2 linked regions of the Candidatus Thiodictyon syntrophicum genome follow. The protein of the gene in region 2 interacts with the protein of the main gene of each other region in a pairwise test. Links are inferred from orthologs where the notes say so. Each region holds a gene or a part of one and is shown on either strand. Other genes may lie near its edges.

Region 1 (6,951 bases), 5.1 Mb from region 2 along the record:
GTCTGCATCAATCGACGGCCCATCACTGTCTCTCGCTCCACCAGCGCAGGGCTGATCAGTCAGAGTGATAACTCCATCGGCGCCGCGGCATTTGAAAACGCTTGCTGATTTCGAGGGGTGATCCGGTGCCGCGACGAAGTCGGGCGCCTTAACCTGGGCTGGCGCCGTAACCCGGGCCGGTGCCGCAACTTGGCCCCAACAGTTGGCGGGCTGATCGTTTATCGCGACCCAGAACCGAGAGTTGTCCGGGATATTTCCAAAAGCCCAAAAATTCCATCCGCCATGGCCATCGTGGAACTCCGCCATGCGATAACCCGCTCCGAGTTGCGCGCTGCAGATGTCATCGGCATTACTTGGGCTCTGCAACGTCGTGCCGATGACCGGGGCGGTCAGGGCGATGGTCCCGTCGGCCCAACCTTCATAATACTCCTTGGGCATCGCGTGAGCTGAACCGGTAATCTCATAGGGCGGCCTGGGCGAATGGTCTACCTTCAGGCATAGAATGGGGCGCGCCTCCAGGCAACTGGTGTCTCCGTGGTAGGCGTCACAGCCGCCGCATCCCACAAAGTCAATCTGCAGGTCATTCAAATGACGCAGCTTCCCCCAGGTCAACCCCTTTTGTGCACTCTGGTCAGCGGGCAGGCCCGGCGAGAAAATCCAGGCAGCGGCCAGCAGGATGATCGCACTCGCATGTGCAGGCGTCGAATCCGGCAATAGCTTCATTATCTATAGACCTTCGATCATTAAATACGTTTCTGCGAAGTAGCCCGTAACCCGCCATCTTTGGCTTTGGTGCCTGCCGTTCGGCACCGCGATCCGGGGCGTGACCTTTGCCCAGAATGCCGATGCGGCACGCCGGTCTGTGGCTTGGAAGGAGCGGCTATTCGGTTGATTCATCAAGGAGGATTCCGAAGTCAGGGACCGAGTTCTCGATGTCTGATCAGCCGAGACTGTGAACGGTTGCGAGTTCATTCCCAACCGGCAACTTTGCAAAAGCGACCGCCGAGCAGCTGCCCGATTAGCCATTTTTCAGGGCGTCCGGCGCCCGTTAAACCACTCAACCTTGCCTGCGATCCGCCTCCCACCCCTTGCAGGCGAGCGCGATGTAACGCGGAACCGGTCGGGCGCCGGTCCCATAGGCGCTGACCGTGCGGGGTGTGAGGCCCAGGGCGGCGGCGGCCTGGGTGAGCGACAGGCCGTGGCGGGAGCGCCATTGCACGAAGGTGCGGGTGTTCTCGTCCGGCGCCTGTTGTGCTTGCACGTCCAGCCAGAGGGTGTCGGCGCCGATCTGGATGTCAAAATCCGGCCAGACGACGGCCCAGCCTTCACCGGGGATGACCGTGGCCCCGGCGAAGGCGGCGGCCTCCCGCAGTGGGGCAAGCCCTGGGGAGGCATCGAGCAGCGGCGTGAAATCGAGTGTGTAGGTGCTGCCGTCGATGAATGTCAGGCGCAGCCGGTGTCCGGCCAGTGGCTCGGCACTGGTCAGGCGGGGGCGTTTCATGGATGCCATCGGTGCCATTCCTCCAACAGTTCGTCGCGGTGCGCGGCGACCCAGGCCAAGACCTCTGCTTGCAGCCCACGGGGCCATCGGCCCTCCGTCTCCAGGGTGGCAAGATCAATGCAAACGTCGAAATTGCCCCCGACCAGATGGACGTGGGCCGGGGCGTGGTCCCGTTCCCGCAGTTCAAGCCGGTACTTTCCGCGAAAGCGGTGCTTGCTTGTCATACGACAATGGTATAGGCATCATTTCCAGAGGGCAAGGCGCTAACGCCACCCTCGCGTTGTACCGCGCGACCAGCAGGCGCCGGAAGTTTGCGCACTGCGGTGCCGTTCTTGATGCCTGACCAGCCGAGGCTGTGAACGGCTGCGATTTGATGCCCAGCCAGCAACGTTGCAAAATCAGCCGGGAAGTTCTCGTCAAGCAGGATGCGCATCTGCGGCAATCTATTCATAGGCGGCATCAAGGACCGCGATGGCCTGGGTGCGCTTGACGGACGGGAATTGGTGCAGGAACTCTTCCAGGGTATCACCGCCCTCCAAGTAGTCGAACAGCGAGCGTACCGGCACGCGTGTGCCTACGAATACCGGTGTTCCGCTGAGTATCTCCGGATCACGATGCGTGACATTGGTGAGTGAGATCATATGGAATCTCCGGGTTGGCCGCAGCGGATGCATCGCGCTGACGGATTCGATGTCTGCCCCCGATTAGCACCCGATTAGCACTGTCCCCGATTAGTTCCCGATTAGCTCTGTTGTAGGCCGGACGGGGCATTCGCCCCGTCCGAAACGTTTCTCCGGAACGCCCGGCTTGTGCCAGCGGGCGGTCACGCAGAAAACGTTCGGGACGGGGTGAATACCCCGTCCCGCTTTCAGAATACGGCGACTACTTTTGCGCGCCGCGCTTCTTAATTAGGTCAGTGAGCTGCTTGGCGTAGAGGTTGGCTTTTTCCTGGGTGTTGCAGTCCCCAGACTTCACACGCTCCACGATGACACCTTCGTCCAGAAACGGCTTAACGCGATAGTGAGCGTCTGCTGGGCTCTCGCTGTGAGAGATCGGTCCATCAACCTCCACAAATACCACGACGCCATCCTTGATCAGAACAAAGTCAGGCTCGACGCGGGAGAAGGATGCGCCACCCCGAATAAACACCGGAAGGGGCGCCACCGGGATTCCCGTTGCCTTGAGAGCCTTATATAGAAGAACCTCTGGCTTGGATCGAAAGAGTAGACCCTCGAATTCAAGCTTAGCCACATTCTGACTGTGCGCACGGCCCTGGTTGTTTACATCGGAACCCTTGACCGCGGCAGCGATGTTCTCACGCCACTCCGGATCACGAATGGTCTCCTACTCCTAACGACATTTCGGGGGAGGAACACGCAATAAACCGCGGGGTCCCTATAGTGGAGCAACGCTCGTAGCTCGCAGGGCGATCCGCCAACGGGGGGCTTGACCGAGGTAGTCGGCGGAACCTCCCGCGGAGCTCCGCCCTACGCCGCCGTCCGCACGATCAACGACTCCACCACCCACCGCAACGGATCGGCCCGCGCGGGAAAGACGGACACGGCGGTCAACGCATCGGTCAGCAGGTTATGCGCCATCTCCTTGGCCTCGGCCAGCCCGACCACCGAGGGGTAGGTGGACTTGGCAAGGTCCTGGTCGCGCCCGCGGGTCTTGCCGGTGATGGTGGTCTCGGCGGTCACGTCGAGCACGTCGTCCTGGATCTGGAAGGCCAGCCCGACGCACTTGGCATAGCGGTCCAGGCGGGCGGCGTGGTCGGTGTCGACCGGGCCGTTGGCGAGCAGCGCCAGGCGGATGGCGGCGCGGATCAGGGCGCCGGTCTTGTGGATGTGGATGTGCTCCAGCATCACGCGATCGAGGTGCTTGCCCTCGGCTGCCAGATCCAGGGCCTGACCGCCGGCCATGCCGCGGGAGCCGCTGGCCTGGGCCAGGGCGGCGACCATGGCGATGCGGGCGGTGGCGTTGAGATCCGTGGCCTCGGCCAGGGTCTCGAAGGCGAGCGTCTGCAGGGCATCGCCGGCAAGGATCGCGGTCGCCTCGTCGAAGGCCTTGTGACAGGTGGGTCGGCCGCGGCGCAGTGCGTCGTCGTCCATGGCCGGCAGGTCGTCATGGATCAGGGAGTAGGCGTGGATCAGCTCCACGGCGGCGGCCGGGCGGTCCAGCAGCGCTGGGGAGACCCCCAGGGCCTCCCCGGCGGCATAGCACAGCAGCGGGCGGATGCGCTTGCCGCCGGTCAGTACGCTGTAGCGCATGGCCTCGTGGAGCCGTGCGGGCTCGATCTGGGGGGCCGGCAGCAGGCGTTCGAGGGTGGCCTGGACGCGCGCGACACAGCGCGCGCGAAAGGCGTCCAGTGCTTGTTCAGTCATGGATGGTCCAGGGGGGCGGTGACGGGGGCCTTGGGGGTGGTGAAGGGCTCGGGCACGGCGTCCGGGCGGCCTTCGGTGAGGATGCGGACCCGTTGCTCGGCGCCCTCCAGGGCGGCCCGGCAGGCGCGCGTGAGGGTCACGCCGCGCTCGAAGGCGGTCAGGGACGCCTCCAACGTCAGGTCGCCCTTCTCCAGGGCGGCGACGATCGCCTCCAGTTCGCCTAGGGATTGCTCGAACGGGGGCGGGGAGGGTTCTGCGACTTTCTTCATGGGGTTTGCATCAGGGTTTCAAACTACGGTAGCGTACCGCGGTTTGACGGTCAAACCGACGGCTTTCGCGTCCCCGAACCAGGCGCGTCCCGTCACACCTCGGCCGCCGCCCATTCGCTACCTAAGGATCAGCCACAGGCCCATGACAGGCAACTACGACGCCTCAGCGATCGAGGTCTTAAGCGGCCTCGACCCGGTGCGCAAGCGCCCGGGGATGTACACCGACACCACCCGCCCCAACCACCTGGCGCAAGAGGTCATCGACAACAGCGTCGACGAGGCCCTGGCCGGCCATGCCCGCAGCATTGAGGTCGTGCTCTTCGCCGACGGTTCGCTGGAGGTGGCCGATGACGGGCGCGGGATGCCGGTCGATATGCACCCGGAGGAGGGGATGCCCGGGGTGGAGGTGATCCTGACCAAGCTCCACGCCGGCGGCAAGTTCGGCGGCGGGAGCTACCGCTTCTCCGGCGGCCTGCACGGCGTGGGCGTGTCCGTGGTCAACGCGCTCTCCGAGCGCCTGGAGGTCTGGGTGCGCCGCGGGGGACAGGAATACCAGATGACCTTCGCCCACGGGGACAAGGCGAGCGCGTTGCGGCCGGTCGGCACCGTCGCGCGCGGGCGCACCGGGACCCGGCTGCGTTTCTGGCCGGACCCCAAGTATTTCGACACCCCCAAGTTCGCCCCCAAGCCGCTCATTCACCTGTTGCAGGCCAAGGCCGTCCTGTGCCCGGGGCTGACCGTGCGATATCGCGACGAGGCGGCGGCGGACGAGCGCGAGTGGTGCTACGAGGACGGGCTCAAGGACTATCTGGTCCAGACCCTGGGCGGCTGCGAGACGGTGCCCGCCGTGCCCTTCGTCGGCGACATGGAGGGCACCAACGAGGCGGCCAGTTGGGCCCTGGCCTGGACTCCGGAGGCGGGTGAGCCGGTGACCGAGAGCTATGTGAACCTGATCCCGACGGTCCAGGGCGGCACCCACGTCAACGGTCTGCGCAGCGGGCTGACCGAGGCGGTGCGCGAGTTCTGCGAGTTTCGCAACCTGCTGCCGCGCGGCGTCAAGCTGGCCCCGGAGGACGTCTGGAACCGGCTCGCCTATATCCTCTCGGTCAAGCTCATCGACCCCCAGTTCTCCGGTCAGACCAAGGAGCGGCTGTCGTCGCGCGAGTGCGCCGCCTTCGTCTCCGGGGTGGTCAAGGACGCCTTGAGCCTGTGGCTCAACCAGCACACGGCGGAGGGTGAGCGGATCGCGGAACTGGCCATCACCGCCGCCCAGGCGCGGCTGCGGGCCGGGCGTACCGTCACCCGCAAGAAGATCACCGCGGGGCCGGCCCTGCCGGGGAAGCTCGCCGACTGCACCTCCACGGACCCGGACCGCAGCGAGCTCTTTCTGGTGGAGGGTGACTCCGCCGGCGGCTCCGCCAAGCAGGCGCGCGACCGGGAGTTTCAGGCCATCCTGCCGTTGCGCGGCAAGATCCTCAACACCTGGGAGGTGGACGCCGCGGAGGTGCTGGGCTCCCAGGAGGTCCACGACATCGCGGTGGCCATCGGGGTGGACCCGGGCAGCGATGATCTCACCCGGCTGCGCTTCGGCAAGGTCTGCATCCTGGCCGACGCGGACTCCGACGGGGCGCACATCGCCACGCTGCTCTGTGCCCTGTTCCTGAAGCACTTCCGACGCCTGGTCAGCGAGGGGCATGTGCACGTCGCCATGCCGCCGCTCTACCGGATCGATGTCGGCAAGCAGGTCTACTATGCCCTGGACGACGGCGAGAAGAAGGGCATCCTCGACCGGATCGAGGCCGAACGGATCAAGGGCAAGGTCAATGTCCAGCGCTTCAAGGGCCTGGGCGAGATGAACCCGGCGCAATTGCGCGAGACGACCATCCACCCGGACACCCGTCGGCTGGTGCAACTCACGATCGAGGCGACGGATGAGAGCACCAGCCTGCTCGACATGCTGCTCGCCAAGAAGCGCGCGGCGGACCGGCGTGCCTGGCTGCAGGAGAAGGGGGACCTGGCGGAGGTTTGAATAAGAGAATCGAACCGGCAAGGCACTAATGAAATTGGAGGTTTCCGTGGTGGTTCGATTCTCTTTATGATCTGGTGGATTCGGTTACCGAGTTCCAGCTTGGTAACGATGAAATGCACTAGAGTGGATCGTCCGCGAAGACCTCCGCGAGCGTGTGGGCATTGAGGACACGCCCACTCCAGGCCAGGAGCTGATCGACATCGGCTGTCTCCAGGCCCGGAGCGGCTGATCGACGCCAGGGATCGCGCCGGGGCTTGCCCGCCGTCCGCGCCGGTGTTAGCGTCAGGCCAGCGTCGTAGAGTCCCAGCGGCCGGGCCGACCTTCGGACTCCTGACCAGGGCCGCTGACCGTTCGCACAGCTTGAGGTTCCTGCCCCATGCACCCATTCCGATTCGCCCATGCCGCCGGGGACGACTGGCGGGAGATCGCGGACGCCTGTCTGGACCAGCTCGCACGGGTCCCCGCCGCCGCCAATCTGGGCTTTCTCTACGTGACCGACGCGCTGGCGGAGGATCTCGATGAGTTGCTCGCCCAACTGAAGGACGCGACCGGGGTGCGCGCCTGGGTCGGCGCCGTGGGGATCGGCATCTGCGCCACCGGCACCGAGTATTACGAGGAGCCGGCCGCGGCCCTGATGTTGGGGGAGTTTCCTCCCGACGGCTTCCGGGTCTTCCCGGGGCTGGTCGATGAGGACCTGGACGCCTTCGACGCGCGCCATGGCGAGTGGATCGCGGAGCGCCGCCCCAACCTCGGCCTGGTCCATGGGGA
Region 2 (6,956 bases):
AGTTGGCATCCGATATTGGCGGTGGCGATCAGTTCCGGGGCGCCGGACTCCAACGCGGCGACCTTGTTGGCCTGCAATTGCCGGGACAACACGGGCTGGGTGAGTGAGTAGGTGCCGGCGGAGCCGCAGCACAGATGGGGGTCGGGGACCGGGGTCAGGACGAAGCCGAGCCGGGTGAGGATGGACTCCGCCAGGCCCTTGATCTGCTGGCCGTGCTGGAGGCTGCAGGGGGCGTGGAAGGCGATGCGTCGGCCGCGGCCGGGGGTGCCCAGCGGGCTTAGGTCCGCCGCGGACAGCCACTCGGTGGGGTCGCGGGCCAGGGACGCGACCCGGGCGGCGCGCTCAGCATAGGCGGGGTCGTCCCGCAGCAGATCGCCGTAGTCCTTGACCGTGGCGGCGCAGGCGCTGGCGGTGATCAGGATGGCCTCGCAGCCGGACTCGATCGCGGGCCACCAGGCGTCGATATTGCGGCGCATGGCGTCCAGACCCTGGGCCTGGGCCCCGAGGTGATAGGCCAGGGCCCCGCAGCAGCCGGCCTGGGGGGCCTCGATCAGGTCCAGGCCGAGGCGGTCCAGGACGCGGGCGGCGGCGGCGTTGGTGAGCGGGGTGGCGATGGCCTGAACACAACCGGCCAGGGCCAGGACGCGACGGCGGCCCTGGGGCGCCGGCCAGTCCCCGGCGGGACGGGGCCGCGGGACCTTGGCGGCGAGCGCGGCGGGGAGCAGCGGCCGGACCAAACGACCGAGCCGCACCAGCGGGGCGAGGCGCGCCGGGTGGGGCACCAGGCCGACCAGGGCGGTGCGCAGCAGCCTTTGCGTCCAGGGGCGGGCGACGCGCTCGTCCACCAGGTGCCGGCCGATGTCGGCCAGGCGGGCATAGCGCACGCCGGATGGGCAGGTGGTCTCGCAGGATCGGCAGCCCAGGCAGCGGTCGAGGTGCCCCTGGGTGATGCGGGTCGGGGTCTGACCCTCCAGGACCTGCTTGATCTGGTAGATGCGACCGCGCGGCCCGTCCAGTTCATCGCCCAGCAGTTGGTAGGTGGGGCAGGTGGCGGTGCAGAAGCCGCAATGCACACAGCTGCGCAGGATGGCGTCCGCCTCGCGGCCCGCGGGGGTGGCGAGGAACTGCGCAAGTATCTGGGTCTGCACGTCAAAGCTCCGGGTACAGCCGCCCGGGGTTCAAGATACCCTGGGGGTCGAAGGCGTGTTTGAGGTTGCGGTGCAGTGCCATCAGCGGCTCCGGCAGGGGTTGGAAGACCGCGCCGGTGCGCTCGCCACCCCGAAACAGGGTGGCGTGTCCGCCAACGGGGGTGACCAGGGCGCGGATGACGGCGGGCGGGGCGGCGCTGCGCAGCCAGCGCTGGGTGCCGTTCCACTCCAGGAGTTGGGGGCCCGGCAGGTCCAGCGATGGAATGGCCCGGGGGAGGCCGATCCGCCACAGGGGCAGGTCCCCACCGAAGAATCCGTGCTGCTGCTCGCGGACCTGTCCGGCCCAGAAGGCCGTGGCGTCCGCGTCCGGCAGGGGCTCGCCGCCGATGACGGAGCACGCCGCCCGAACCCCCTGCGCGGCGCCGGCCAGTCGCACCCAGAGGCGCCCGCCGTCGCCGCTGTCCGCCCAGCAAGTGGCGGTGATGGGCAAGGGTCTGGCAGCCCAGCGGTTCATCAGGTCCAGGGCCTGCGCCTGGTCGCACCCCTGCACCAGGGTCGCCGTGCAGGGCGGGATGGGCATGACCTTGAGGCTCAGGTCCAGGAGCACCCCGAGCGTGCCATAGGCCCCGACCATGAGGCGGGAGCAGTCGAAGCCGGCGACGTTCTTCATCACCTCGCCGCCGAAGCGCAGGACCTCGGCCCGGCCGGTCAGTACCCGGGCGCCCAGCACCAGGTCCCGGGCGGAACCGGCGTAGGGGCGGGCGGGCCCGGAGAGTCCGCAGGCGATGGTGCCGCCCAGGGTGGCGCCGGCCCCCAGGCGCGGCGGCTCGAAGGGGAGTTGCTGGCCCGCCGCGGCGAGCACGGCCTCGATGGTATCGAGCCTGGTCCCGCCGCGGGCGGTGATGACCAGCTCCTTGGGCTGATAGTCGATGATCCCGGCGTGCCCGCACAGTGCCAGGGGTTCGCCCGTCGTCACCCGACCGAGGAAGGTCTTGGTGTCGGCGCCGCGCAGCGCCAGGGGGCGGCCAGCGTCAGCCGCGGCGCGCACGCGCTCGGTCAGTTCGCCCTGCAAGTCTTGATTCCGGTCGGCGGTCATACGCGCTGGTTACCCCTGAGGTCGGCCTGGATGGGACGAGAGACTGTTTGCACAGGTCCTCAATGGGAGGCACGCGGCCGGTTTACAACCACCAGGGCTGGTTTACCTGGTCATGTTCCTGGCTTGAGATTTGGGTGAAATCATGGCCCTCAGGGCCCAGCCCCGAGCGACCAGCGGTGCGCCGCCGCATAGCGCGGGACCTGTCCGTCGCGCCCGCGAGCGAGGACGAACTCCCGGGCCTCCCACTCCACCGTCAGACCCCAATCCAACGACGCAGTAACGCGAAACCTGCGCGAGGAAATGCAGCGTCAGGTGCAGATCCAGCGGATGGGCGGCGCGGACGCCGTGCGGGATCAGCGGCCTGGCCTGTGCCGCCAGGGCCTGTGCTGTCGCCGGGTCCGGCCACAGGCCAAAAAACCAGCGCTCAGACATCAGTCGGTCCTGGCCCCTCGAGCCGCTATTCTTGCTTAAGGTCCGCGCGCTGACCGGCCTTGCGCCCGTGCGCGCGGGATCGGGGCACCGCGGCTCAGGCTCCACTGCCGGCCGGGCGCCAGACACACCGCTCAGGGGGCACAGGGAGCGACCGGCAGGGGCGGAAAGTGGCAAAGTCGCGGCGGCATCGTCACAATCAAGGGCCCGCACCCCGCAAGCCTGGAGAAACATGCAGTGGACGACCTGGAAATCCTGGTGGAACATAAGCCATCGCCTGCCAAACTGGAGGTGATCGGGGTCGACGGCTGGCCGCTCTGGCGCGGGGAGCCGGGCGTCCTGCCCTGGCGCTATACGAGGACCGAGACCTGCTATGTCCTGCGCGGCCGCTTCCTGGTCACCCCCGAGGGCGGCACACCCCAGGCCTTCACCCGCGGCGACCTGATCCGCTTCCCGGCCGGGCTCGCCTGCACCTGGGAAATCCAGGAGGCGGTGGAGAAGCAGTATCGGTTGGATTGAGCCGCGCCGCCGGGCGGTGCAAGCGTCCGAAGCCGGCCACGCAACACCCCGAATGACTTAGAGAACAGCCCCCATGCCCACCATCGGAACCCCCTTTACCCCCACCGCCGTCAAGGTCCTGCTGTGCGGCGCCGGCGAACTCGGCAAAGAAGTCGTCATCGAACTGAAACGCCTCGGGGTCGAGGTCATCGCCTGTGACCGCTACCCCCATGCCCCCGCCATGCAGGTCGCCGATCGCGCCTACAGCTTCTCCATGCTGGACGGGGCCGAACTGCGGCGGGTGATCGAACTGGAGCGCCCGGACTATGTGGTCCCGGAGATCGAGGCGATCGCCACCGATACCCTGGTCGCGCTGGAGTCCGAGGGCTTCACCGTGATCCCCAGCGCCCGCGCCGCGCGCCTGACCATGAACCGGGAGGGCATCCGCCGGCTGGTGGCCGAGGAACTGGGCATCCCCACCTCCCCGTACCGCTTCGCCGACACCCCGGAGGAGTTCGGCATCGCGCTCGCCGACATCGGCCTGCCCTGTGTGGTCAAGCCCATCATGAGCTCCTCCGGCAAGGGCCAGAGCCTGGTCCGCTTCCCCGAGGAGATCGGCGACGCCTGGGACTATGCCCGGGGCGGCGGGCGCAGCGGCGCGGGGCGGCTCATCGTCGAGGGCTTCATCCCCTTCGACTACGAGATCACCCTGCTCACGGTGCGCCACCGCGACGGCACCAGCTTCTGCGAGCCCATCGGGCACCGCCAGGAGGACGGCGACTATCGCGAATCCTGGCAGCCCCAGCCCATGACCGACGCCGCCCTGGCGCGCGCCCGGGAGATTGCCGGTCAGGTGACGCAGGCCCTGGGCGGGCGCGGCATCTTCGGCGTGGAGCTGTTCGTGCGCGGCGAGGAGGTCATCTTCAGCGAGGTCTCGCCGCGCCCCCACGACACCGGCATGGTCACGCTGATCTCCCAGGACCTGTCCGAATTCGCGCTGCACGCCCGCGCCATCCTGGGCCTGCCGATCCCGGCGATCCGCCAGCTCGGCCCCGCCGCCTCCGCCGCGATCCTGGTCGAGGGCGAGTCCGACCGGCCGCGTTTCGGCAACCTCGCCGCCGCCCTGGCTGAACCGGGGACGGACCTGCGCCTCTTCGGCAAGCCCGAGGTCCGCGGACGGCGGCGGATGGGGGTCGCCCTGGCCCGCGGGGCGGACATCGAAGAGGCCAAGGCCAAGGCACTGCGGGTCGCGGCGCAGGTGCAGGTCAGCCTGGATTGAGGGTTCGGCCGCGGGTATTCGACAAGTAGCCGCGGTTTGCAGAGGATCAGGAGTCCGAGGTTTCAACCTTGGCGGCGGTCTCCCGACGGCGGCTGAGCCCGGCGGGGCGCGGCGCCGTCACGCACTTGTGCCAGCATCTAAACGGACAAGGGGAGTGAGCAGCATGAACAAGGCCGCCATCGTCATTGGTGTCAACAGGACCGGCAACCTGCCGGTACTCGCCGCGGCCGTGACAGGGGCCGTCAAGGTGGGCGATTGGCTCCGCCGGGAGGGCTTTCACGTCGAGAAGTGTCTCGATACCCGAGGCCCCGTCACCGCAGCGGACCTTTTTCAGAAGATCGCCGAACTGGTCGACCAGGGGACCCTGGAGCAATTGGTCGTCTATTTCTCCGGCCACGGCTTCCTCAACAACGGCTCCGAGCACTGGATGCTGTCCGGCGCGCCCGCTGACCCCAATCAGGCGGTCAGCCTCGCCGAAAGCGCCCTGCTGGCCCGCGAGTGCGGCATCCCCAGCGTCGTCTTCATCTCCGATGCCTGCCGCTCCGTACCGCAGGATCTCAGGGCCGACCGGGTCCGGGGCAGCCTGATCTTTCCCAATCAAGGGGCCGCCGCGGGCGTCGAGGTCGAGGTCGACCGGTTTCTTGCCACCCTGCCCGGCGATCCGGCCCTGGAGATGCCGCTGCCGGACAGCGCCGGGCAATTTGAAGGCATCTACACCACCTGCTTCCTCAAGGCCTTCCAGCAGCCGGACCCGGACATGATCCGGACCCTGTCGGTCGAGGGCAAGACCGTCCGGGTCGTACCGAACCGCGGCCTCAAGGCCTACCTCAGGCGCGAGGTGAACCAGCTCGCCCAGGACAAGGCGATCCGGCTTCGACAGTTGCCGCAGTCAATCGTGGAGTCCGGTGAAGCATGCTATTTGGGCCGCGTGGCGCCGCGCCGCAGCGCCGCCGCCAGGGGCTTAGCCGCGCCGCCGATGCCGACGGTATTGAGCGTCACCGACGTGGCGCGCTTTGAACTGCGCCGCAGCGCGGAGAACGGACCGGCGGCCGCGTCTTTCTCCATCGCAATGCAGGACACGCCGGCGCGTTCCGCATTCGACGCCTCGCTCGCGGTGATTGAACGCGCGGACGCGCCGGGCCACTTCGAGACCCAAACCGGTTTCGCCGTCGTCGGGGCCGAGGTCGCAGCAGTCCACGGGATCGGTGTCGGCGCCGAGGTGGTGACCCCGGGCGGCCCAGGCGCTCCCGCACTGGTGCGGGTCCACCCCGGCGCGCGGCCGACGGGCAGCCTGATCCTGCGCTTCGCCGATGGGAGCGGGACCCTGCTCGCGACGCTGAACGGGTTCGTCGGGAGCCTGGTCGTCGATGGCGGGCGCGTCATGAGCCTGAGCTATGTCCCCGCGGACAACAACTGGCGCTGGGCCGATTATCAACAGCAGCGCCCGCGCCTGGAGCGCCTGCGCGCAGTGGTCGCCGCCGCCGCCGGTCTGGGCGTCTTCCAGTTGGACCGGGACCGGGCCGCCGCCATGGCGGACGAGATCCGTTATTTGAAGTGCATCGACCCCAGCCTGGGACTCTATGCCGCCTACGCCTACTCGGACGCCGGCCTGCGCGAGCGCATCCGCTCGGTGCAGGAGTACCTGCGCGGGGATCTCGGCGCCGACCTCTTCGACATTGCCATGCTGGCGGGCACCCTGTCCGGCAGGCCCGCGGGGGCGGTACCGGGCTGCCCCATGCTCACCCAGGGCTGGGGTTTGCTGCGGGTCAAGGGCGTGCACTTACCGCTGGCCCTCGCCGCGGCCGGCGAACACTTGCGGTCCGCCCTGTGGACGACCTTCGAGTCCGCGGGGATGGACATCATCGAGGCGGCCTTTCACCAGGGGGAACTGACATGAGACTCGTCTTCATTCATGGGCGTAGCCAGCAGGGCAAGGACCCTTTGGCACTCAAGCACGAATGGCTGGGGGCACTGAATAAAGGGCTCGCGCAGAACGGCCTGTCCCTGCCCGCCGCCGTCGAGGTCCGGCTGCCATTCTACGGCGATCGGCTCGATGCACTCACCAAGGCATCCGCGGTGCCCCTCACGGACGACCTCAATACCCGCGGGGGTGCGGCGGACGCCGACTTCCTGGCCTTCGAGGCGGCGATGGCCGAGGCCCTGCGCCAAGGCGCCGGTATCACCGACCAGCAGATCAATGCCGAGTACGGCGCCAACCCCAAGCCGAAGGGACCACAGAACTGGGAATGGGTGCAGGCGATCTTCCGCGCGCTCGACACCCACACCCCGGGAATCAGCGACAAGGTCCTGGAAGCCTTCACGCGCGACGTCTATCTCTACACGAGCCGCGCCAACGTCAAGAGCGAGATCGACAAGATCGTCGCCGCGGACCTGACCGACACCGAACCGATGGTCGTGGTCGGCCACTCGCTGGGATCGGTGGTCGGTTACAGCGTGCTGCGCGAGGACCCGCGAGCGCTCAAGGTGCCGCTCTACCTCACCGTCG

Evidence for each region.
Region 1: the proteins of purT (region 2) and ispA interact in binary tests that used the Escherichia coli proteins (3 or more experiments, as listed by UniProt). The link is inferred for Candidatus Thiodictyon syntrophicum from one-to-one orthologs.

Annotation. Positions count from the first base shown.
Region 1 is NZ_CP020370.1:5,542,395-5,549,345, reverse strand. What follows is about bases 1,938-4,925. They hold ispA ((2E,6E)-farnesyl diphosphate synthase), read right to left. Parts: upstream 3,886-4,925; coding sequence 2,989-3,885; downstream 1,938-2,988. Other genes in these bases: parE (DNA topoisomerase IV subunit B), read left to right, coding at 4,297-4,925; THSYN_RS23515 (exodeoxyribonuclease VII small subunit), read right to left, coding at 3,882-4,154; THSYN_RS23525 (hypothetical protein), read right to left, coding at 2,384-2,752; THSYN_RS23530 (DUF433 domain-containing protein), read right to left, coding at 1,945-2,142; THSYN_RS34270 (DUF5615 family PIN-like protein), read right to left, coding at 1,938-1,952. In the rest of the region: THSYN_RS23545 (DUF4124 domain-containing protein), read right to left, coding at 1-723; THSYN_RS23540 (DUF2442 domain-containing protein), read right to left, coding at 1,058-1,501; THSYN_RS23535 (DUF4160 domain-containing protein), read right to left, coding at 1,498-1,725; more of THSYN_RS34270, read right to left, coding at 1,722-1,937; more of parE, read left to right, coding at 4,926-6,183; THSYN_RS23505 (FIST signal transduction protein), read left to right, coding at 6,560-6,951.
Region 2 is NZ_CP020370.1:400,196-407,151, reverse strand. The notes cover bases 2,365-5,357. They hold purT (formate-dependent phosphoribosylglycinamide formyltransferase), read left to right. Parts: upstream 2,365-3,265; coding sequence 3,266-4,450; downstream 4,451-5,357. Other genes in these bases: THSYN_RS01725 (caspase family protein), read left to right, coding at 4,614-5,357; THSYN_RS01735 (cupin domain-containing protein), read left to right, coding at 2,911-3,192. Outside these bases: glycolate oxidase subunit GlcF, read right to left, coding at 1-1,148; glycolate oxidase subunit GlcE, read right to left, coding at 1,150-2,244; more of THSYN_RS01725, read left to right, coding at 5,358-6,347; THSYN_RS01720 (alpha/beta hydrolase), read left to right, coding at 6,344-6,956. UniProt on the Escherichia coli protein: Involved in the de novo purine biosynthesis. Catalyzes the transfer of formate to 5-phospho-ribosyl-glycinamide (GAR), producing 5-phospho-ribosyl-N-formylglycinamide (FGAR). Formate is provided by PurU via hydrolysis of 10-formyl-tetrahydrofolate.